DNA from 4 places in the Oharaeibacter diazotrophicus genome. Region 2 is predicted to be linked to each of the others. Evidence: predicted binding sites of a transcription regulator. Region 2 holds the regulator's gene; each other region holds the start of a gene.

Evidence for each region. The regulator PhoB, encoded in region 2, activates phosphate uptake and scavenging genes when phosphate is short. The targets are predictions, from matches to a motif close to TGTCATNNANCTGTCAT.
Region 1: the regulator PhoB is predicted to act here: its motif matches at 1,805-1,821, upstream of EDD54_RS18655 (DUF1045 domain-containing protein).
Region 3: the regulator PhoB is predicted to act here: its motif matches at 3,595-3,611, upstream of EDD54_RS11440 (pyruvate kinase).
Region 4: the regulator PhoB is predicted to act here: its motif matches at 3,295-3,311, upstream of EDD54_RS09465 (alkaline phosphatase PhoX).

The regions. Positions count from the first base shown of each region.
Region 1 is NZ_SNXY01000010.1:215,306-220,618, reverse strand. It holds gene moaD (molybdopterin converting factor subunit 1) at 1-35, shown strand, start outside; gene EDD54_RS18670 (molybdenum cofactor biosynthesis protein MoaE) at 40-507, shown strand; gene EDD54_RS18665 (hypothetical protein) at 636-1,127, shown strand; gene EDD54_RS18660 (cupin domain-containing protein) at 1,158-1,493, opposite strand; gene EDD54_RS18655 (DUF1045 domain-containing protein) at 1,948-2,634, shown strand; gene EDD54_RS18650 (alpha-D-ribose 1-methylphosphonate 5-triphosphate diphosphatase) at 2,646-3,782, shown strand; gene phnN (phosphonate metabolism protein/1,5-bisphosphokinase (PRPP-forming) PhnN) at 3,779-4,348, shown strand; gene EDD54_RS23110 (transporter substrate-binding domain-containing protein) at 4,342-5,097, opposite strand; gene EDD54_RS18635 (glycosyltransferase) at 5,236-5,313, shown strand, end outside.
Region 2 is NZ_SNXY01000006.1:66,811-72,123, forward strand. It holds gene EDD54_RS00495 (AAA family ATPase) at 1-875, opposite strand, end outside; gene EDD54_RS22820 (hypothetical protein) at 1,078-1,254, shown strand; gene EDD54_RS00500 (DeoR/GlpR family DNA-binding transcription regulator) at 1,258-2,010, opposite strand; gene EDD54_RS00505 (NUDIX domain-containing protein) at 2,133-2,723, shown strand; gene phoB (phosphate regulon transcriptional regulator PhoB) at 2,794-3,492, opposite strand; gene phoU (phosphate signaling complex protein PhoU) at 3,511-4,218, opposite strand; gene pstB (phosphate ABC transporter ATP-binding protein PstB) at 4,257-5,078, opposite strand; partial or broken gene pstA (phosphate ABC transporter permease PstA) at 5,114-5,313, opposite strand, start outside.
Region 3 is NZ_SNXY01000007.1:615,104-620,416, reverse strand. It holds gene EDD54_RS11450 (ABC transporter permease subunit) at 1-792, shown strand, start outside; gene ugpC (sn-glycerol-3-phosphate ABC transporter ATP-binding protein UgpC) at 801-1,901, shown strand; gene EDD54_RS11440 (pyruvate kinase) at 1,983-3,500, opposite strand; gene pcaF (3-oxoadipyl-CoA thiolase) at 3,703-4,902, opposite strand; gene EDD54_RS11430 (3-oxoacid CoA-transferase subunit B) at 4,907-5,313, opposite strand, start outside.
Region 4 is NZ_SNXY01000007.1:203,856-209,168, forward strand. It holds gene rpsU (30S ribosomal protein S21) at 1-219, shown strand, start outside; gene EDD54_RS09455 (tetratricopeptide repeat protein) at 411-1,256, shown strand; gene EDD54_RS09460 (hypothetical protein) at 1,301-1,624, shown strand; gene EDD54_RS09465 (alkaline phosphatase PhoX) at 1,634-3,247, opposite strand; gene EDD54_RS09470 (methyl-accepting chemotaxis protein) at 3,480-5,159, shown strand; gene EDD54_RS09475 (NAD(P)(+) transhydrogenase (Re/Si-specific) subunit beta) at 5,283-5,313, opposite strand, start outside.

The DNA.
Region 1 (5,313 bases), on a different contig from region 2:
AGATCGCGCTGTTCCCGCCGATGACCGGGGGCTGAGGCGATGCCCGCCGTGCCCGACGTCCGCGTCCAGGCCGACGACTTCGACGTCGGCGCCGAGATCGAGCGCCTCCACGCCGGCCGGCGCGACGTCGGCGCGGTCGCGAGCTTCCTCGGCCTCTGCCGCGACGAGGGTGGCCGGCTCGCCGCGCTCGAGCTCGAGCATTATCCCGGCATGGCCGAGGCCGAGATCGGCCGCGTCGCCGCCGAGGCGGCCCTGCGCTGGCCCGACCTCACCGCTGTCACCGTGATCCACCGCTTCGGCCGCATCGCGCCCGGCGGCCGCATCGTGCTCGTCGCCACCGCCTCGCCGCACCGCGGCTCGGCCTTCGCCGCCGCCGAATTCCTGATGGACTTCCTCAAGACCCGCGCCCCGTTCTGGAAGAAGGAACACCTCGCGGAAGGCGGCGACGCCGGCTGGGTCGCGGCGAAGAGCGCCGACGACGAGCAGGCCGGGCGCTGGCGGCGCTGAGGGGCTCACCCCGTATCGTTTCGCAATGGTGAAGATCCGGATCGCACCGGACCGGCGCACGCCCCACCTCTTCGGTGGGACGGTCCGGCGTCACCGGCGCCGGCCGGTTCCCGCGGGGGAGACCTGCCATGAAGACGATGATCGCCGCCGTCCTGTCGACGGCCCTCGTGGTCGCGGCCACCGCGGCGTCGGCCGCGCCGCCCTGCCCGGCGCTCGCCGGCACCACCTTCTACGACAGCACCCACACCCTCGTCGGCGACCCCTTCTTCGGCGGCCGCTGGAGCAACGCGAAGAACGGCAAGGCCTATGTCCAGCGCAACCTGACAAAGCCGGCGACCCTCTACGGCTTCTCGCTCGGACAGGCCGGCTCGGACATGACGACCGTCGGCTCGCGCGTCGCCATCACGGCCAAGAAGCCCGACGGCACGACGGTGACGCTGCTCGATCTCCGCGGTGTCGCGGTCGGCCGCGACTTCTCGCCGGGCGGCGCAGGCACGGTGGCGTCGCCGCTGTTCGTGCGCTTCCCGCCGGTGGAGGTGAAGTCGATCCGCGTCGACATGACCGGCAACGGCTGGTTCCTGCTCTACAACCTCACCTTCAACGTGCTCGGCTGCTCCTGAGCGGGTCGGGCGACGCGATCCGGCGGCCGCTCACCCCGCGGCCGCCTCCCCGCCCTTCGGCCCCCAGAAGATCACCCAGGTCTGGAAGTCGTCGGAGAAGCCCTCGAAGCGGTGTTCCATGCCGGCGGGCACGAAGATGACGTCGTTCGGCTGGAACGGACGGCGCTCGCCGGCGCGGTTGAACATGCCGGTGCCCTGAACGATCACGTAGAGCTCGTCCTGGGCGTGCGGGGTCTGCTCGTCGGTGCCGACCGGCGAATAGAGTTCGACCGACATGGTGCCGGCCTTCATCAGCACCGCGAAGGGATGATCGGCCTCGAACAGGGCCTCGCGAGCGGCGGCGAGGGAGACGAGCCAGTCGGACATGATGGGGTTCCCGGAAGCGAGGCCTGCGCGAAATGCGGGTCCGCCCCCGCGCCGGCACAGCGTTCCGAATCGCCGCGGCGCGCGGCCGGTTGGACCGATCCGGCAAGGCTAAGCCGGCAGCCGCCGCGCTGTCGAGAAGAGCGTGCCGAAAGCACGCGGCGACGGGCACCGCGGACCGGCGCGCCTCCGTGACGGCCGACCGGACGGCGCGCACGATTCGCCGCCACCACCCCCTCCTTCCGTATCGCCCCACCTTCCGAGGCTTCATCGCCGGCCGGCCGCGCGCTAGCATGGCGACACGTTCGGCGATCCGTCATCTTGCGGTCACGCCGATCGGTCATGGGCTTGCGGGACGAGGAGGGTCCGCGGCCGTTTCCAGGTGGCCGCCCCACCGGACGCGCGTGCGGGACGCGGGGTGCCGGTGCCGGGCCCTCGACAGGAATCCGGGTCCGCCATGCGTTACGCCGTCTACTTCGCCCCCCCGCCCGGCAGCGCGCTCGCCGAGGCGGGCGCCGACTGGCTCGGCCGCTGCGCCCACGCCGGCACCGACCGCCCGCTGCCCGCGGTCGAGGGCGTCGATCCCGACCGCTTCGCCACCGTGACCGCCGAGCCGCGCCGCTACGGCTGGCACGCCACGCTGAAGCCGCCCTTCGCGCTGGCGCCGGGCCGGCGCGAGGCCGACCTCCGCGCCGCCTTCCGCGACTTCGCCGCCGTCCGCCCCGCGATCGCGCTCGACCTCGCCGTCGCCCGCGTCGACGGCTTCCTCGCGCTGACGCCCGTCGTCGAGACGCTCGACCTCGACGGCCTCGCCGGCGCCTGCGTCAGCGCCTTCGACGCCTTCCGCGCCCCCGCCTCAGCCGACGAGATCGCCCGGCGCCGCCGCGCCGGACTCTCGGCGCGCCAGGACGAACTGCTCGCCGCCTGGGGCTATCCTTACGTCTTCGACGAGTTCCGCTTCCACATGACGCTGACCGGGCGCGTCGCCGGCGAAGAGGCCGACCGGCTGGAAACCGCCGCCAAGGCGCATTTCGCCGCCGCCGTCGCCGAGCCGATCGCGATCGACACCCTCGCCCTGTTCGCCGAGCCCGCGCCCGGCGCGCCCTTCGCCGTGCTGGAGACCCGGCGTCTCGCCGACGCCTGACCGGAGCCGACATGACCGCCGACCTGATCCTCACCAACGCGCGCATCGTGCTCGCCGACCGCGTCGTCCACGGCACCGTCGTGGTGCGCGACGGCGTCGTCGCCGCGGTCGACGAGGGCGTCTCCGCCCTCGGCGAGGACCTCGACGGCGACCACGTCGTGCCCGGCATCGTCGAGCTGCACACCGACCACCTCGAGAACCACTACGCGCCGCGGCCGAAGGTGCGCTGGAACCCGCTCGCCTCGGTGCAGGCCCACGACGCCCAGGTCGCCGCCTCCGGCATCACCACGGTGTTCGACGCGCTGCGCTGCGGCCGCGGCCCCGACGACGAGCTCGAGAGCGCCGACATGCGCCGGCTCGCCGACGCCATCGAGGCCGGCGTCGCCGCCGACCGGCTGCGCGCCGACCACTTCATCCACCTGCGCTGCGAGGTGTCGGCGCCGGACGCGCTCGAGGCCTTCGCCCTGTTCGAGGGCGACGACCGCGTCCGCCTCGCCTCGCTGATGGACCACACCCCCGGCCAACGCCAGTTCGTCTCGCTCGACCATCACCGCGTCTACTACATGGGCAAGACCGGGATGACCGAGACGGCCTATCAGGCGATGATCGCCGAGCGGCGGCGGCTGTCGGAGATCCACGCCGAACCGCACCGGCGCGCCATCGCCGAGCGCTGCCGCGCCGCCGGCATCGTGATCGCCTCGCACGACGACGCCACCGCCGCCCATGTCGCCGAGAGCGTCGACCACGGCGTGTCGCTCGCCGAGTTCCCGACCACGCGCGAGGCCGCGGAGGCCGCCCACGCCGCCGGCCTGAAGATCCTGATGGGCGCGCCCAACTACGTGCGCGGTGGTTCGCACAGCGGCAACGTCTCGGCGCGTTCGCTGATCGAGGCCGGCCTCCTCGACATCCTGTCGTCGGACTACGTGCCGTTCTCGCTGATCCACGCCGCCTTCATGGCGGCCGAGGACGGCGTGCTGTCGCTGCCGGCGGCGATCGCCACCGTCACCCGCAACCCCGCCGCCGCCGCCGGCCTCCACGACCGCGGCGTGATCGAGCCCGGCCGGCGCGGCGACCTCGTCCGCGTCCGCACCGACCACGAGGTGCCGCTGGTGCGCGCGGTCTGGCGCCAGGGGAGACGGGTGTCGTGACCGGCCGCTTCGTCGCCGTCGTCGGCCCGTCCGGGGCCGGCAAGGACACGCTGATCGCCGCGGCGCGGTCACGCCTCGCGGGCGACGACCGCGTCGTCTTCGTCCGCCGCGTCGTCAGCCGCGCCGACGGCGGCAACGAGGACCACGACACGCTCGACGCCGCCTGCTTCCCCGCCGCGATCGCGGCCGGCGCCTTCGCGCTGCACTGGGGCGCCCACGGGCTCTTCTACGGCATCCCCGCGCGGGCGGTCGCCGACGTCGCCGCTGGCCGGATCGTGGTCGCCAACCTGTCGCGCGGCGCGCTCGACCGGGCGCGCGCGGTGTTCCCGGCGCTGACCGTCGTCGCCGTCACCTGCCCGACCGCGGTGCTGCGCGCCCGCCTCGCCGCCCGCGGCCGCGAGGATTCCGACGCCATCGAGCGGCGGCTCGCCGCGGCGGCGGTCCCGGTCCGGGGCGACGACGTCGTCGCCGTCGACAACGGCGGCCGCCTCGACGACGCGGTCGACGCATTCGTCGCCGCCATCCTCGCGACCGCGCCCGCCGAGACCGTGGCCGGGGCTCAGTAGAGCCCGACCGGGAAGAAGCGCAGCGTCAGGTCGGCCAGCGTGCCGTCGGCGTCGAGGCCGCGCAGGGCGTCGTCGAGGGCGGCGCGCAGGCGGCCGTCGTCGGCACGGACGGCGATCGACGGGCCGGCGCCGAAATAGGCCGGCTCGGTCCAGGCGCCGCCGGCGAAGGCGCAGCAGTCGGCGCTCGCCGGCCCGGCCAGCCAGAACGAGGCGCCGAGCGCGCCGACGAAGGCGGCGTCGGCACGGCCCTCCTTCACCGCCGCCAGCGCGGCGGCGTCGTCCTCCACTTCGATTCGCTTCGTCTCGGGAAAGAAGTCCACCAGGAAGTCGGCGGTGCGGGTCTCGCGCGCCACCGCGACGGCGCGCCCCGCCAGCGTCTCCGGCCGGGCGTCGACCACGTCGGCGCGCCGCGTCACGAAGCGGGCGGGCAGGCGCAGGTAGCTCGCGGTGTGCGCGGCGAAGCGGCGGAGCCGCGGGGTGTCGCGCACACCGCCGAGCGCGGCGTCGGCGGTGTTGGTCACCAGCGCGTCGACGAGCAGCGGGAACGGCCGGACCTGGATCGTGCAGGGCACCGCGAGCCGGCGGCAAAGCGCGCGCGCCAGTTCGACGTCGAAGCCGGTCAGCGTCCCGGCGCCGTCGACGAAGCCGAAGGGCGGGAAGTCGTCGGTGGTGACGAAGCGGATCGCGCCCGGGCTCTCCACCGGAGCCGTGCCGGCCCGCGGCGGCACGAAGCGCGGCGGTGCCTGCAACGACGACGGCTCGGTCGCCGTCGCGGCCCTCGCGAGAACAACCGAGCCGAGCACCATCGCCGCCATGGACAAGATAACTTTGAGCTGTAACATGGTTGCGAGCGCATCCCCGATCCGCATCCGCGAGTTGGCCTGCCCGTGGACGCTTCCGCCGTATCCGGAACGACGGTCCCCCACGACGTTGCCGACCGGCGCGACGCGGCGCAAGGATTCGCT
Region 2 (5,313 bases):
CGCACGTCCTCGGGCGTGGCGTAGTCGCGGCCGGCGAGCCAGGCGCGCGCCTTGGCGGCGGCGGCGAGCGCCAGCGTGCCGCGCGGGCTGACCGGGTGCTCGATCGCGGCGCGCACGTCCTCGCCGGCGCCGCCGTCGCGGGTGGCGGTGACGAGGCGGACGATGTGGTCCTTGAGCGCCGGGGCGAGATGGGTCCGCGCTGCCGCCGCCCGCGCCGCGCGCACCTCGGCCATCGAGAGCCGCGGTCCCGGCGCGGCCGGCTCGGCCACGGTCTCGCGCTCGACGAGGTCGAGGATGGCGCGCTCCTCGGCCGGGCCGGGCATCTCGACCAGCACGTGGAACAGGAAGCGGTCGAGCTGCGCCTCGGGCAGCGGGAAGGTGCCCTCGTGTTCGATCGGGTTCTGCGTCGCCACCACCATGAACGGGTCGGGCAGGGCATGGGTGGCGCCGCCGGCGGTGACCTGCCGCTCGGCCATCGCCTCGAGCAGGGCCGACTGCACCTTCGGCGGCGCCCGGTTGATCTCGTCGACCAGCACCAGCGAGTGGAACACCGGCCCGGCCACGAACTCGAAGGCGCCGCGGTCGGGGCGCCAGACCGGCGTGCCGGTGAGGTCGGCGGGCATCAGGTCGGGCGTGCACTGGATGCGGGCGAAGCTGGAATCGAGGCCGTCGGCGAGCTGCTTCACCGCCCGCGTCTTGGCGAGGCCGGGCGCGCCCTCCACCAGCACGTGGCCGCCGCAGAGGAGGGCGGTCATCAGCCGCTCGACCAGCGGCGTCCGCCCGATCAGCGCCGCCTGCAGGCGCTCGGTCAGCGCCGCGACCCGCGCGCGCAGGTCGTCGGCCGCGCCGGTGGCGGCGTCCTCGCCCATCTTCATGCCGTCTCCTCCCGGTGCCCGCGTTCGGCGCGCGCTGTCCGGTCCCGCCTCCACCCGGGAAGAAGTCTATGCCGGAGCACGCGACGGGCTCAACCGGCCACCGCGGTCGGCCGTCGTGACATCTCGCCCCGGGGGGGATCGCCCGGAACCATGCCGGTGCGGATCCGTTGACCCACTGGCAACGAAATCAAGGAGAAGCGCGATGCCGACCGAACTACCGACGCCGAAGCCTATCAATCCGGGCACCGAGAAGGAGCCCGAGAACCCCGGCGACGCCGCCATCGAGGAGCACCTGAAGGGCGAGCCGCAGAGCGACATTCCGAGCCCGCTGCCCGACCTCGTTCCCGAGCTGATTCCCGGCGTGCCAACCGTGCGCTGACGCTCACGCGGCCAGGATCTGGACGCCGGCGCGCGCCGCCGCGGCCGCGAACTCCTCCGGCGGATCCAACGCGACGACGGTCGTCGTGGCCTCGAACGGCGCGATCCGCCACGGCGACACCGCCGCGATCTTCTCGGCCGAGGCGAGCACCACGCAGTCGGCCGAGGCCGCAATCATCGCCCGCTTGATCCGGGCTTCCTCGTAGTCGCCGGTGGTGAGCCCGTGCTCCGGGTGGATGCCGGTGACCCCGAGGAACACCGTGTCGGCCCGCACCTCCGCGATCGCCGCCGCGGCGGCGGCCCCGACCGCGACGACCGAATGCCGGAACAGCCGGCCGCCGACCAGCACCACCTCGATTCCCGGCTTGTCGAGGAGCTCGAGCGCGACGCTCGGCGCATGGGTCACCACGGTCGCGGCGAGATCGGGCGGAAGGTGCCGGGCGAGCCGGCCCGCGGTGGTGCCGCCGTCGACGAACACCACCGACCCCGGCCGTACCAGCGCCGCCGCCGCCCGGCCGATCCGGTCCTTGGCGTCGGTGGCGATCGACTGCCGCGCGGCGAAATCCGCCAGCGCCGGCGAAGCGGGCAGCGCGCCGCCGTGGACCCGCTGCAGCAGTCCCTCCGCCGCCATTTCGCGCAGGTCGCGCCGGATCGTGTCCACCGACAGCCCGAATCGCTCCGCCGCCACCTTGGCGACGACCTGACCCTCGCGGGCCAGCGTCTCTAGGATCAGGGCGCGGCGTTGGCTGGCGAGCATGACGAGAGCCTTCACGAAAATTCTTGTCTCTGCACGAAATATCCCGTATCCGTGCCCTGAAGGCAAGCAAGAACGGCAATTTCGTTCTCGTTCGTGCGATTTCATGAAGTGTGAGGTGTGCGATGACGGTGGCCGACCGGGTCCGGGTTCACGACGTCCGGGTGCTCTCCGACGACTGGTACGTCCTCCGGAAGACCGTCTTCGACTTCCGCCGCGCCGACGGCGTCTGGCAGCGTCAGTCGCGCGAGACCTACGACCGCGGCAACGGCGCGGTCATCCTGCTCTACGACCTCGACCGCCGCACCGTGGTGCTGACCCGGCAGTTCCGCTACCCGGCCTTCGTCAACGGCTGGGACGACCTCCTGATCGAGGCGCCGGCCGGCCTGCTCGACGCCGCTTCGCCGGAGGAGCGCATCCGCGCCGAGGCCGAGGAGGAGACCGGCTTCCGGGTGCGGGCGCCGGTGAAGGTCTACGAGGCCTTCACGAGTCCCGGGTCGGTGACCGAGCGGCTGCACTTCTTCGTCGCGCCCTACGAGCCGGCCGACCGGGTCTCGGACGGCGGCGGCGTCGCCGCGGAGGGCGAGGACATCGAGATGATGGAAGTCGGCTTCGACGAGGCGATGGCGATGGTCGCCGACGGCCGCATCGCCGACGCCAAGACGATCATGCTGCTGCAGCACGCCGCGCTGGCGATCTTCCCGCACGCGGGCTGACCGGTGGGGCGCCCGCGGCCTGCCGGTCCACCACGAACTCGCCAAGGTGCCGGCGGCCCGACGGCCGCCCTCAGCGCTGCTTGGCGAACTGCTCGTTGAAGGAGTAACCGGCGCCGCGGACGGTGCGGATCGGGTCCTTCGAGGTGCCGCGGTTTATCGACTTGCGCAGCCGGCCGATGTGGACGTCGACGGTGCGCTCGTCGACGTAGACGTCGTGGCCCCAGACGCCGTCGAGCAGCTGTTCGCGGGTGAAGACCCGGCCGGGCGCCCGCATCAGGAATTCCAGCAGCTTGAACTCGGTCGGGCCGAGATGGATCTCGCGGCTGCTGCGGCGGACCCGGCGGGTCTCGCGGTCGAGTTCGATGTCGCCGGAGACCAGCACCGACGTCAGCGTCTCGGGCTTGGCCCGGCGCAGGAGCGCCTTCACGCGCGCCACCAGCTCGGGCACCGAGAAGGGCTTGACGATGTAGTCGTCGGCGCCGGTCGCGAGGCCGCGCACGCGCTCGGATTCCTCGCCGCGCGCGGTCAGCATGATGACCGGCGTGCGCTGGGTCTCCGGGCGCTGGCGCAGCCGCCGGCACAGCTCGATGCCCGAGAGGCCGGGCAGCATCCAGTCGAGGATGACGATGTCCGGCACGATCTCGCGCAACCGGATCTCGGCTTCGTCGCCGCGGAAGCTCTGCTCGACCTCGAAGCCCTCGGCCTCGAGATTGTAGCGCAGGAGCAGGCTGACCGGCTCCTCGTCCTCGATGATCAGGACCTTGGTCATGGATCGCCCCGCGCCGGCTCAGGCCGGCGTCACGGTTTCGATGGCGCTGAGGTCGGCCTTCGGGCGTTCCTCGCCGTAGGGCGCGCCGGTCAGCGCATAGTGCACGGTTTCGGCGATGTTGGTGGCGTGGTCGCCGATGCGCTCCAGGTTCTTGGCACAGAACAGCAGATGGGCGCACTGCGAGATGTTGCGCGGATCCTCCATCATGTAGGTCAGGAGCTCGCGGAAGATCGAGGTGTAGAGCGCGTCGATCTCGGTGTCGCGCAGGCGCACCGCGCGGGCGGCGGCGTCGTCGCGCTGGGTGAAGGCGTCGAGCACGGCCTTCATCTGCTCGAGCACGATGTCGGAGAGGTGCTCGACACCGACCCACAGGCTCTTGTGCAGGCCGGCGCCGTTGATGGCGGCGACGCGCTTGGCGATGTTCTTGGCGAGGTCGCCGACGCGTTCGAGGTCGATCGAGATGCGCAGGGCGGCGACGATCTCGCGCAGGTCCGAGGCCATCGGCTGGCGGCGCGCGATCAGGAGGACGGCCTCCTCCTCGATGCGGCGCTGAAGTTCGTCGAGGCGGCGGTCGGCGTCGACGACGCGCTGGGCCTGGAACTGGTCCAGCCGGGCGAGGGCGGCGACGGAATCGGCGACCAGCCGCTCGGCGATGCCGCCCATCTCGGCGACGTGGCCGGCGAGATCGCGCAATTCCTGGTCGAAGGCGGTGACGGTGTGCTCCATGGAACCCTCCCGAAGCGTGCCTGGCGTTGCGGCGCGGCTCAGCCGAAGCGGCCGGTGATGTAGTCCTGGGTCCGCTTCTCGATCGGGTTGGTGAAGATGTGATCGGTCGGACCCTCCTCGACGAGCACGCCGAGGTGGAAGAAGGCGGTGCGCTGCGACACGCGGGCCGCCTGCTGCATCGAGTGGGTCACGATGATGATCGTGAAGTTGGTGCGCAGCTCGTCGATCAGTTCCTCGACCTTGGCGGTCGCGATCGGGTCGAGCGCCGAGCACGGCTCGTCCATCAGGATCACCTCGGGCGACACCGCGATGGCGCGGGCGATGCAGAGGCGCTGCTGCTGACCGCCGGAGAGGCCGGTGCCCGGCTCGTGCAGGCGGTCCTTGACCTCGTTGAACAGCGAGGCCTTCTTCAGCGAGGTCACCACGATCTCCTCGAGGTCCGCCTTGGAGCGGGCGAGACCGTGGATCTTCGGGCCGTAGGCGACGTTCTCGAAGATCGACTTCGGGAACGGGTTCGGCTTCTGGAACACCATGCCGACGCGGGCGCGCAGCTCGACCACGTCGAGATCCGGGTCGTAGATGTCCTTGTTGTCGATGGCGATCCGGCCCTCGACGCGGCATCCGGCGATGGTGTCGTTCATCCGGTTGATGCAGCGCAGGAAGGTCGACTTGCCGCAGCCCGACGGGCCGATGAACGCGGTGACCGCGCGCTCGGGTATGTCGATCGAGACGCCGTGCAGCGCCTGCTTCTGGCCGTAGAAGACCTTGACGGTGTCAGCCTTGACCTTGACCGGACGCGCCACGGCGTCGGGCGTGCGGATGGTCTGGTGCTTGGGCGCTTCGGCGAGGACGGCGGTCATCGGAAATCCTCCGGACGATACGGGGGGGCGGCGGGTCACCAGCGGCGCTCGAAGGCGCGGCGCAGGACCACGGCGGCGGCGTTCATGACGAACAGGAAGGCGAGCAGGATCATGATGGCGGCCGAGGTGCGCTCCACGAAGGCGCGCTCGGGCTCGGTCGCCCACATGTAGATCTGGGTCGGCAGCGCGGTCGCCGGCTCGAGCGGCGAGGTCGGGACGTCGGCCACGAAGGCCT
Region 3 (5,313 bases), on a different contig from region 2:
CACGACTTCGCCACCGTCAACCGCGTGCCCGTGCCGGTGCTGCCCGGCGGCCACCTCCTCGACAACCTCGCCCAGGCCTGGACCGAGGGCTCGTTCGGCCGAGTGATGGTGACCACCATGCTGTTCGCGCTCGGCGTCACCGCCGGCAAGGTGGTGCTGTCGGCGCTGTCGGCCTTCGCGATCGTCTACTTCCGCTACCGGCTCCGGATGGTCTTCTTCTGGATGATCTTCACGACGCTGATGCTGCCGATCGAGATCCGGATCGTCCCGACCTACGCCGTCGCCGCCAACGCGCTGAAGCCGTTCCACGACATGCTGGCGCTGGTCGGCCTCGGCGGCGTCGTGCCCGAGTGGAACCTGCTCAACAGCTATTCCGGCCTGATCCTGCCGCTGATCGCCACAGCCACCGGCACCTTCCTCTACCGCCAGTTCTTCCTGACCATTCCGGACGAACTCGCCGAGGCCGCCAAGATGGACGGCGCCGGGCCGGTGCGCTTCTTCCTCGACGTGCTGGTGCCGCTGTCGCGCACCAACATGGCGGCGCTCGCCACCATCATGTTCGTCTGGGCCTGCAACCAGTATGTCTGGCCGCTGATCGTGGTCACCGACCAGCAGACGATGGCGACGGCGACGATGCAGTTGCAGAAGCTGGTGCCGAGCCCGCTGTTCGGCCAGCCGCCGGTCTGGAACGTCGCCATGGCGGCGACGCTGATCGTCATGATCCCCCCGCTCGTGGTCACGATCCTGCTGCAGCGCTGGTTCGTCCGCGGCCTCGTCTCCAGCGAAAAGTGAGGGCCGCCATGGCCGAGATCCGTCTTTCCGCGGTCCGCAAGTCCTACGGCCGGGTCGAGGTGGTGCGCGGCGTCGACCTCGACGTCGCCGCCGGCGAATTCCTGGTGATCCTCGGCCCCTCCGGCTGCGGCAAGTCCACGCTGCTCAGGATGATCGCGGGCCTCGAGACGATCACCGCGGGCGAGATCGCCATCGCGGGCGACGTGGTCAACCGCAAGGAGCCGCGCGAGCGCGGCTGCGCCATGGTGTTCCAGAACTACGCGCTCTATCCGCACATGACGGTGGCCGACAACATCGGCTACGCCCTGAAGGTCGCCGGCGTGAAACGGGCGGAGCGGCAGGCGCGCGTCGCCGCCGTCGCCGACGCGCTCGGGCTCGGCGAGTTCCTGGCCCGCAAGCCCGGCCAGCTCTCCGGCGGCCAACGCCAGCGCGTCGCCATGGGCCGGGCGATGATCCGCCAGCCGCGCGTCTTCCTCTACGACGAGCCGCTGTCGAACCTCGACGCCCGGCTCCGGGTGGCGATGCGCATGGAGATCCGCCGGCTGCACCAGCGGCTCGGCACCACCTCGCTGTTCGTCACCCACGACCAGGTCGAGGCGATGACGCTGGCCGACCGCATCGTGGTGATGAACAAGGGCGTCGTCGAGCAGGTCGGCACGCCGACCGAGGTCTACGGCCGGCCGGCCTCGACCTACGTCGCCGCCTTCGTCGGCTCGCCCGGCCTCAATCTCCTGCACGGCGTCGCCGATCCCGCCGCCGGCGTGATCCGGCTCGACGGCGGCCCGGTGCTGGCCTACCGGCGCGAGCGCTGGCCGGACGTCGCCGCCGGCCCGGTGACCGCGGGTTTCCGCGCCGAGGACGCGGCCCCCGCCGACGGCGTCGGCGTTCCCTTCGCGGTCGACTTCGTCGAGGAACTCGGCGCCGGCCGCCACGCCCACGGCCACATCGCCGGCCAGCCGGCGATCGTCCACGTCGGCCCCGGCCGGCCGGTGGCGCCGCGCACGCAGATGGCGCTGACGATCCCGGCCGACGCCGTCCAACTGTTCGCCGCCGAGGACGGGCGGCGGCTGCGCGAGGTGGCACCGGTGGCGGTGCCCGAGTTGGCGTGAGCGACCGTCTCGCAAGGCCCCGACTCGTCGGGACCTTGCGAGGTTTCGGCCTCGCGGCCGGCGGCGGGCCCTCGCTCGGCCTCACGCGTCGGACGGTGACCAGGCGCCGAGGGCGCGCAGCATTGGCGTCTTCTTGTGGACGTGGCCGGCCATGCGCACCAGCAGGTGGTCGAGCACGTCGACGGCGGTGCCGACGTGCGGGCCCTTGTTGAGCATGACGCACTCGGCGCGCGCGCCCATCGCCGCGTCGGTCATCTCGCCGCGCGACGGCAGCCCGTCCCGGACCAGGGATTCCAGCACCTGGGTCGCCCAGATCACCGGCACCGAGGCCGCCTCGCACAGCCACAGGATCTCCTCCTGCATCTCGGCGAGACGCTCGAAGCCGATCTCGGCGGCGAGGTCGCCGCGGGCGATCATGACGGCGAACGGCCGGCGCCCGGCGACGCGCGCCATCAGCGCCGGCAGGTTGGCGACCGCCTCCGGCCGCTCGATCTTGGCGACCAGCCCGAGCGACGGCGGCACCAGTCCGGTGTCGGCGAGTACGGTCTCGAGCAGGTCGATGTCCTCGGGGCGGCTGACGAAGCTGTAGCCGATCATGTCGGCGGTGCGGACCACCGCGGCGAGGTCCTGGATGTCCTTGGCGGTCAGCGGGGAGAGGCCGAGCGCGGTGTCGGGCAGGTTGAGGCCCTTCTCCGGCTTGAGCTTGACGCCGCCGGCCCGGACGCGGGTGACGCGCAGGAGCGCGCTCGCGCCGTCGGCGGCCTCGACCCGGGCCTCCATCTTGCCGTCGTTGTAGAGCACGCGGTCGCCGACGCCGATCCGCGTCACGATCTCCGGCAGCGAGACGCTGGCGGCGGCGACGGCGTCGCCGACGATCTCGGGCGTGCCGCCCGCGACGAGGCTGAACGTGTCGCCGACGACGATCCGCCGCGCCTTGTCGGCGGCGACGACCGCCTCGGTGCGGATCTTCGGGCCGGCGATGTCCATCAGCACCCGGATCGGGCGGCCGACGATCTCGCCGGCGGTGCGCACCGCGCGCGCCATCGCCTCCCAGGCGACGATGCCGTCGTGGGCGCAGTTGATGCGGGCGATGTCCATGCCGCGGCGGGCGAGATCGAGCACCAGACCGGGGTCGCCGGCCGCCTCGGACGGCAGCGTCACCATGATGCGGGTGTCGCGCCCGGCCGGGCGCGGCCCGAGCGCGGCGTCGGCGTTCGCGGCGAGGAGGCGCTCGCCGGCGAAGAAGGCGTCGTCGCCGGGCGCCTCGACCGGGGCCGGTCGTCCGGCGAGGGCCGCCAGCGCGACGGCGACGGCGTCGAGCGTCGGCAGCACGCGGCTCTCGGCGCGGCCGAGCGAGGACAGGCCGCGCGCCATCAGCGCCCGCTGCAGCGGGCGGATGTCGTGGCGGCGCAGCGCGAGATAGTCGGCGAGATTGGCGATGCCGGGCCCGATCGGACCGTGGGCGGCGGCGAAGGCCGCGCGCCGCGCCTCGCCGTCGGCGACGACGGCGTCCCGCAGGGCGGCGAGATCGGCGGCCAGCCCCGTACGGTCGTCGCCCGTCGGCACCACGGCGTGGGCGTACGATACGGTGTCGGTCATGGCGCCGAGATCCCTCGCCCCGTGGTCGCGTCCATCCGTGCGGATCGGCCGGGCGGCACCGTCCGAACGGTCGGCGCACTTGAACCCCGCGTCGATGACGGTGGATTGACGGCCGGAACGGCCGGGATGTCGAGCCCCGGGAAAACCCGGTCGAGGCCGGGTTTTCCCGGATCACCGGGTTCGCACTCGCGGCAGGTGTCGTTCAGACCCGCTCGAGCGCGACGGCAATGCCCTGGCCGACGCCGATGCACATGGTCGACAGCGAGCGCCGGCGGCCGCCGAGCGACAGCTCCAGCGCCGCGGTGCCGGTGATGCGCGCACCCGACATGCCGAGCGGGTGGCCGAGGGCGATCGCGCCGCCGTTCGGGTTCACGCGGGGGTCGTCGTCGGCGACGCCGAGCATGCGCAGCGTGGCGACGCCCTGGGCCGCGAAGGCCTCGTTGAGCTCGATCACGTCGAAGTCGGCGATCGCGAGCCCGAGGCGAGCCATGAGCTTCCGGCTCGCCGGCGCCGGGCCGATCCCCATCACCCGCGGCGGAACGCCGGCAGTGGCACCGCCGAGCACACGAGCGATCGGCGTCAGGCCGTGGCGGCGGGCAGCCTCGGCGGAGGCGACGATCAGGGCGGCGGCGCCGTCGTTGACGCCGGACGAATTGCCGGCCGTGACCGAGCCGTTCGGGAACAGCGGCTTCAGGGCGGCGAGCGCCTCCGCCGTGGTGGCGCGCGGGTGCTCGTCGCGGTCGACGACCACCGGATCGCCCTTCCGGCGCGGGATCGTCACCGGCACGATCTCGCGGGCGAGCCGGCCGTTCGCCTGGGCGGCGGCGGCCCGCGCCTGCGAGGCGAGCGCCATGGCGTCCTGCGCTTCACGGGAGATGCCGTGGTCGTCGGCGACGTTCTGGCCGGTCTGCGGCATCGAATCGGTGCCGTAGGCGGCGTGCATCGCCGGGTTGACGAAGCGCCAGCCGATCGTGGTGTCGAAGATCTCGGCCTGCCGCGAGAAGGCCGTGTCGGCCTTCGGCATCACGAAGGGCGCGCGCGACATGCTCTCGACGCCGCCGGCGACCATCAGGTCGGCCTCGCCGGCGGCGACGGCGCGGGCGGCGGCGAGCACCGCGTCCATGCCCGAGCCGCAGAGCCGGTTGATCGTGGTGCCGGTGACGCCGACCGGCAGGCCGGCGAGCAGCACCGCCATGCGGGCGACGTTGCGGTTGTCCTCGCCGGCCTGGTTGGCGCAGCCGAGCACGACGTCGTCGACCGCCTCCCAGTCGACGCCGGGATTGCGGGCGACGAGGGCGCGGAGCGGGACGGCCGCGAGGTCGTCGGGCCGGACGGCGGCGAGCGCACCGCCGTAGCGGCCGATCGGGGTGCGGACGTAGTCGCAGATGAAGGCGTCGGTCATGGCGTCAGAGCTCCGGCACGACGAGGTCCGCGACGGGACCGGGAACGTGGAGGTCGGCGCCGGTGAGCGCCTGGAGGTCGGAAAGGCCGAGCGCCGGCAGCTTCTCGCGCAGCACGAAGCGGCCGCCCTCGACGTCGATCACCGCGAGGCTGGTGTAGATCCGGGTGACGCAGCCGACGCCGGTCAGCGGCAGGCTGCAGCGCTTCACCAGCTTCGGCTTGCCGTCCTTGGTGACGTGCTCGGTGATGACGGCGACGCGCTTCGCCCCATGGACGAGGTCCATGGCGCCGCCGACCGCCGGCACGCCCTTGGGGCCGGTCGACCAGTTGGCGAGGTCGCCGGTCTCCGCGACCTCGTAGGCGCCAAGGATGGCGACGTCGAGATGGCCGCCGCGCACCATGGCGAAGCTGT
Region 4 (5,313 bases), on a different contig from region 2:
GTCCGCGACAACAACGTCGACCAGGCTCTCAAGGCGCTGAAGAAGAAGCTGCAGCGCGAGGGCGTCTTCCGCGAAATGAAGCTCCGCGGCCACTACGAGAAGCCCTCCGAGAAGAAGGCGCGCGAGAAGGCCGAGGCGGTCCGGCGCGCCCGCAAGCTGGCGCGCAAGCGCGCCCAGCGCGAGGGCCTCGTGGCCGCGCGGCCGGCACGGGCGCGCTGACCGGCGCCGAACCGGCCACACGGGTCCGGGCCGGGCGGCCTTTCGACGGAAAGGCGCCCGCCGGTTCGATTTTTCGCCGTTTCCGGAGGTGGTTCCGGGCGGCCGATACGCTATTCTGCCTCGAGACGAATCCGAACCCCGGCCCGCGGCCGGCGCTGGGCTGCGACGACGCCCGCACGAGGAGTGACTGGATGACGCCGACCGCCCGCCGACCCGTCCGTTCCGGAGCGGCCGCCGCCCTCCTCGCCGCGCTGGCGCTCGCCGGCTGCGGATCGACGGACGACGGTCCCCGGATCGCGCTGGCGCCGATCGACGCCAACGTCGGCTCGGAGGCGAACATCGGCTCGCTGACCGCGGCGATCCAGCAGAACCCGCAGAACGCCGCCAACTACAACGTCCGCGGCAGCGCCTTCGGCAAGTCCGGCCGCCTGCAGGACGCGCTCGCCGACTTCACCACCGCGATCCGGCTCGATCCGCGCTTCCATCAGGCCTACACCAACCGCGCGCTGATCTACCGCCAGCTCGGCCAGCCGCAGCAGGCGCTCGCCGACTACAATCAGGCGATCCAGATCAACCCGTCCTACGCCGCCGCCTATCTCGGCCGCGGCACGATCTACCGGCAGTCCGGCCAGTACGACTTCGCCATGGCCGATCTGAACCAGGCGATCCAGCTCAACACCTCGGAGGCGCGCGCCTACTACAACCGCGCCCTGATCTACCAGGTCCGCAACGACCACGCCCGCGCCTCGAGCGACCTCGACGCCGCCATCGCGCTCGATCCCACCTCGTCCGAGCCCTACAACGCCCGCGGCCTCAGCGAACTCGCGCTCGGCGACAACAAGGCCGCCCTGACCGACTTCGCCGCCGCGGTGAACCGCAACAAGAAGTCGGCGGTGTTCTGGACCAATCTCGGCATCGCCCAAGTCCGCACGGGCGACGTCGCCACCGGCCGCAACTCGATCAACCGCGCGCTGGTGCTCGACCCGAAGTACAAGCCGGCCCGCGACGCGCTGGCGACCGAGCGCGGCGCGTCCTGAGGCGCCGCCGCGCCGTCGGCCGCGTCCCGTAAGGCACGGCCGCCATGGATCTCTCCGACCTCGTCGACTTCGTCCTGTTCCTCGTCCGCCCCGGCTGGCGCCGTCCCGGGCGCGCTGTGCTCGTCGCGCTCGCCCTCCTGGCCGTCGCCGCGCTGCTGCACGTCGGCGGCGGGCTGCTCGACGGCGGCGGTGGTCTGCTCGCGATCGGTGCGACCCTGCTCGCGGTCCCCGTGGCGGCCGTCGCGGCGGTGGTCGCCCTCGGGGCCGTCGTCGGGGCGATCGCCATCGTGGTGCGGCGGTTCGCGGGCGGCGGCCCGAACGACGAAGGCCCCGGTCGACGACCGGGGCCTCCGCATGGTCGCTCGTGATGACGCCCGTCAGGACGGATCGGCCGGGACGATCTCGTAGGTGACGTTGCCGCCGTGCTGGTGGGTGTAGAACACGCGCCAGCCGTCCTTGAACGGCGTCGGCACCTTGGTGCCGATCAGGCCGGCGACGGTGGCGTCGCCGTCCGAGACGTGGATGCCGGTGATCTCGTTGTCGCCGTCGTTCTGGAAGCCCTCGCCGCCGTTGATCTCGGTGTCGAGGAGGGCGGCGGCGTCGCGGCCCTGGGCCAGGAAGCGCACGGGCTTCACGTCGGGCTTGGAGTAGTCGGCGGTGACGTCGACGACCCAGCCACTGTCGAGGGCGTCGCGCTGCTTGTGCAGCTTGTCGCCGGCGTCCTCGGTGACGAGCAGCGCGTCCTTGGAGGCGAAGGCCATGTTGTCGAAGCCGGTGTGCTCGACGTCGCCGACGATCACCGGGGAGATCGTGCCCTCGTCGGCCGACGGCGAGGCCTGGACCAGCTTGAACACCGCGCCGAAGCCGCCGAACTCGGCGCCGGCCTCGGTCTTGGCGTTGGTGTCGCCGGTTTCGGTGAAGTAGTACTCGGCGAAGCCGGTGTCCGGACGGAACTGCGCGTTCTCCGGGCGCTTGAACGGCGTGCCGCCGGCGGCCTTGGCGGCGGCGTTGGCGTCGAACTCCGCGAAGGCGTCCTTGGCGGTGTCGTGGATGGTGACCCAGCGGGCCTTCAGCGCGGCGCCGTAGCTGTGCAGCGCCTTCATGCCGGCCGACATGATGTCGGCGTCGCGGGTGTCCTTGTGGAACACGATCGCCTCGCCGTCGCTGCCGACGACCTGGAGCACCTGCAGCTTGCCACCGGCGCCGAGGTCGGCCTTGTCGGTGGGCACGAAGCGGTAGACGAAGGAGTTCGGCTGCTTGGCGTTCTTGGCGGTCTCGCCGGCCTTGCCGCCGACGTCCTCGACCAGCCAGACCGAACCGTCGGAGGCGACCTGGACGCCCTCGTAGCCGGCGCGGCCCATGACGCCCGAGAGATCGGTCACCTTGGACGGGAAGTCGAGCGTCGCGGCGTAGACGCCGCCCTTGTCGTCGTCCTCGCAGGTCAGCAGCAGCACCTTGGCGAAGGGATCGAAGGTCGAGCCGTCGATGGTCGGCACCGGCTTGCCGTTGTCCTGCTCGGAGGCCATCAGCGTGACGCGGTGCGCCTCGTCGGCGTCGAGGTTGACGCGGGTCAGCGCACCGAACACGCCGCCGCCCGGACCGTTCTCGTGGCCCTGGAACAGGAAGTGGGTGCCGTAGTCGTAGGTCTCGTCGGCGCCCTTCTGGCCGTCGAGCACCAGGTAGGTGTTCTTGTCCGGCTCGGTCTTGGTGGCCTCGACGTTGTGAACCTTCGACTGCACGTCGCCCGGCACCGGCGACAGCGGGCCGTCGGAGCCGTAGCCGTAATAGGCGATCCGGTCCGACGGGTTCTCCAGCATCATCGCGCCGGTGGCGACGGGGACCTCAGCGATCTCGGGCGAGAGCACGTCGGCGGCGGTCTTGCCGGCCTCGCGCGGGTTCGCCTTCTCGACGTGGGTGAAATGAACGCCGTCCGCGGCCTGCGCGGCGACGGCGACGAGGAGGGCAGTGGAGGCGAGCAGCAGGCGTTTCATCGATCGTTCTCCCGATCCGCGGACCGGGATCCGTTTAGGCCGGCCGTTTGAAGGGCGGATGACGGTGGACGGCCGGGGTGATCTGCAGTTACGGGCGCAGAGGAATGCAATCGGATAAGAATTAATGTCGATTTTTAACCATCCATTCACCCTAGTCCGACAAATTTCTCGTGTGCTCCTCCGACCCGACGTGGGTCGCAGGAACCGAAAAGATGTGGGGTGGAAACGAATCATGGGCGCAAATGCCAGCATCCGAACCAAGTTGATCGTCGTCTTCGCGACGATGCTGATGGCCAGTATCGTGACGGGCTTCGCGATCTGGTGGGCCAACGGCGTCGCGGCGCAGAACGTGACCTGGACCGTCCACACCTACAAGGTCATGACAGCGGCCGATCGGATCCTGCAGTCCATGGTCGACCAGGAGAGCGGTCTTCGAGGATACTTGGTGACGGCCAACGAGGGCAATCTCGAACCGCTGAAGAACGGCGAGCGCGCGCTGAAGGCCGCGCTCGACGATGCGACCGACCTGACCAGCGACAACGCCCAGCAGCAGGACCGCCTGCGCCGGCTCGGGCAGGCGATCGACGACTGGCAGACCGGCGTGTCGCACCGGGCGATCGATCTGATGAAGAGCGCCGCCACCCAGGAGCAGGCGCGCGATATCGAGCGTGCCGGGCTCGGCAAGACGTCGTTCGACACGATCCGATCCGTGCTCGCCGAGTTCAAGGGCGCCGAGGAGTCTCTCCTCGCGACCCGCGCTGCCGAGATGGAATCCTCGCAGGCGATCATCCGCTACAGCGTCCTCGCGTCCGTGGCCGCCACGATCGCCATCGGCCTCTTCGCCGGCTACTTCCTCAACCGCATGATCGCCCTGCCGATTCGTGACGGCATCGGCGTGATGCAGAAGCTCCAGGCCGGCGAGTATGCCGTCGAGATCGCCGGTACCGCGCGCGGCGACGAGATCGGCGCGATGGGCAAGGCCCTCCTGAACTTCCGCGATTCGCTCCGCGCCGCCGAGGAGGCCCGCCGGGCCCAGGAGACCGCCAAGGCCGCCGAGGAGGCGCTGGTGCGCCGCCGGGCCGAACTCGCCGAGCGGTTCGTCGGCCGCATGGAGAAGCTCGCCGACGGCTTCGCCAAGTCCTCCACCGAGGTCGCCGACGCCGCCCGCAACCTCTCGGCCACCGCCGAGGAGACGTCCCGGCAGGCCCAGGCCGTCGCCGGCGCCGCCGAGGAGGCCTCCACCAACGTCCAGACCGTCGCGGCCGGCGCCGAGGAACTGTCGGCCTCGATCCGCGAGATCTCCAAGCAGGTCAGCCAGTCCGCCGAGGTGGCGAGCGCGGCGGCCCGCGAGGCCGAGGCCAGCACCCAGAACGTCCAGGCCCTCGCCCACTCGGCGCAGCAGATCGGCGAGGTGGTCGAGCTGATCTCGAACATCGCCGCCCAGACCAACCTCCTGGCGCTCAACGCCACCATCGAGGCGGCGCGGGCCGGCGAGGCCGGCCGCGGCTTCGCGGTCGTCGCAGCGGAAGTGAAGGAACTCGCCAACCAGACCGCCAAGGCGACCGAGGAGATCGGCCGCAAGATCGGCGAGATCCAGACGGCGACCGGCACGACGGTGGACTCGATCTCGCGGATCGTGCGCACGATCGGCTCGATCCAGCAGTCGGCGTCGGCAATCGCCGGCGCGGTCGAGGAGCAGGGCGCGGCGACCGAGGAAATCGCGTCGAACACCCAGCGCGCGGCGACCGGCACCACCGACGTCACCGGCAACATCGCCGGCGTCGGCACCGCCGCCGAGATGACCGGCACCGCCTCGACCCAGCTGATGGGCCTCTCCGGCAAGCTGTCCGACCAGTCGCGCGTCCTGCAGCAGGAGGTCGCCGACTTCGTCGAGGGCCTCAGGGCCGCGTGAGTCGGGAGGGTTCGGGTTCGGCCGCCGGCCGGCCCTGGAAAGGACGAGGGGGCGGGGTCGCACGCGACCCCGCCCCCCTTTCGTTTCGGCGCCCGGGAACCGCCGAGGCGGTCCCCCCGCGCCTCATTCCATCGACTTGACGATGCTCTCGACC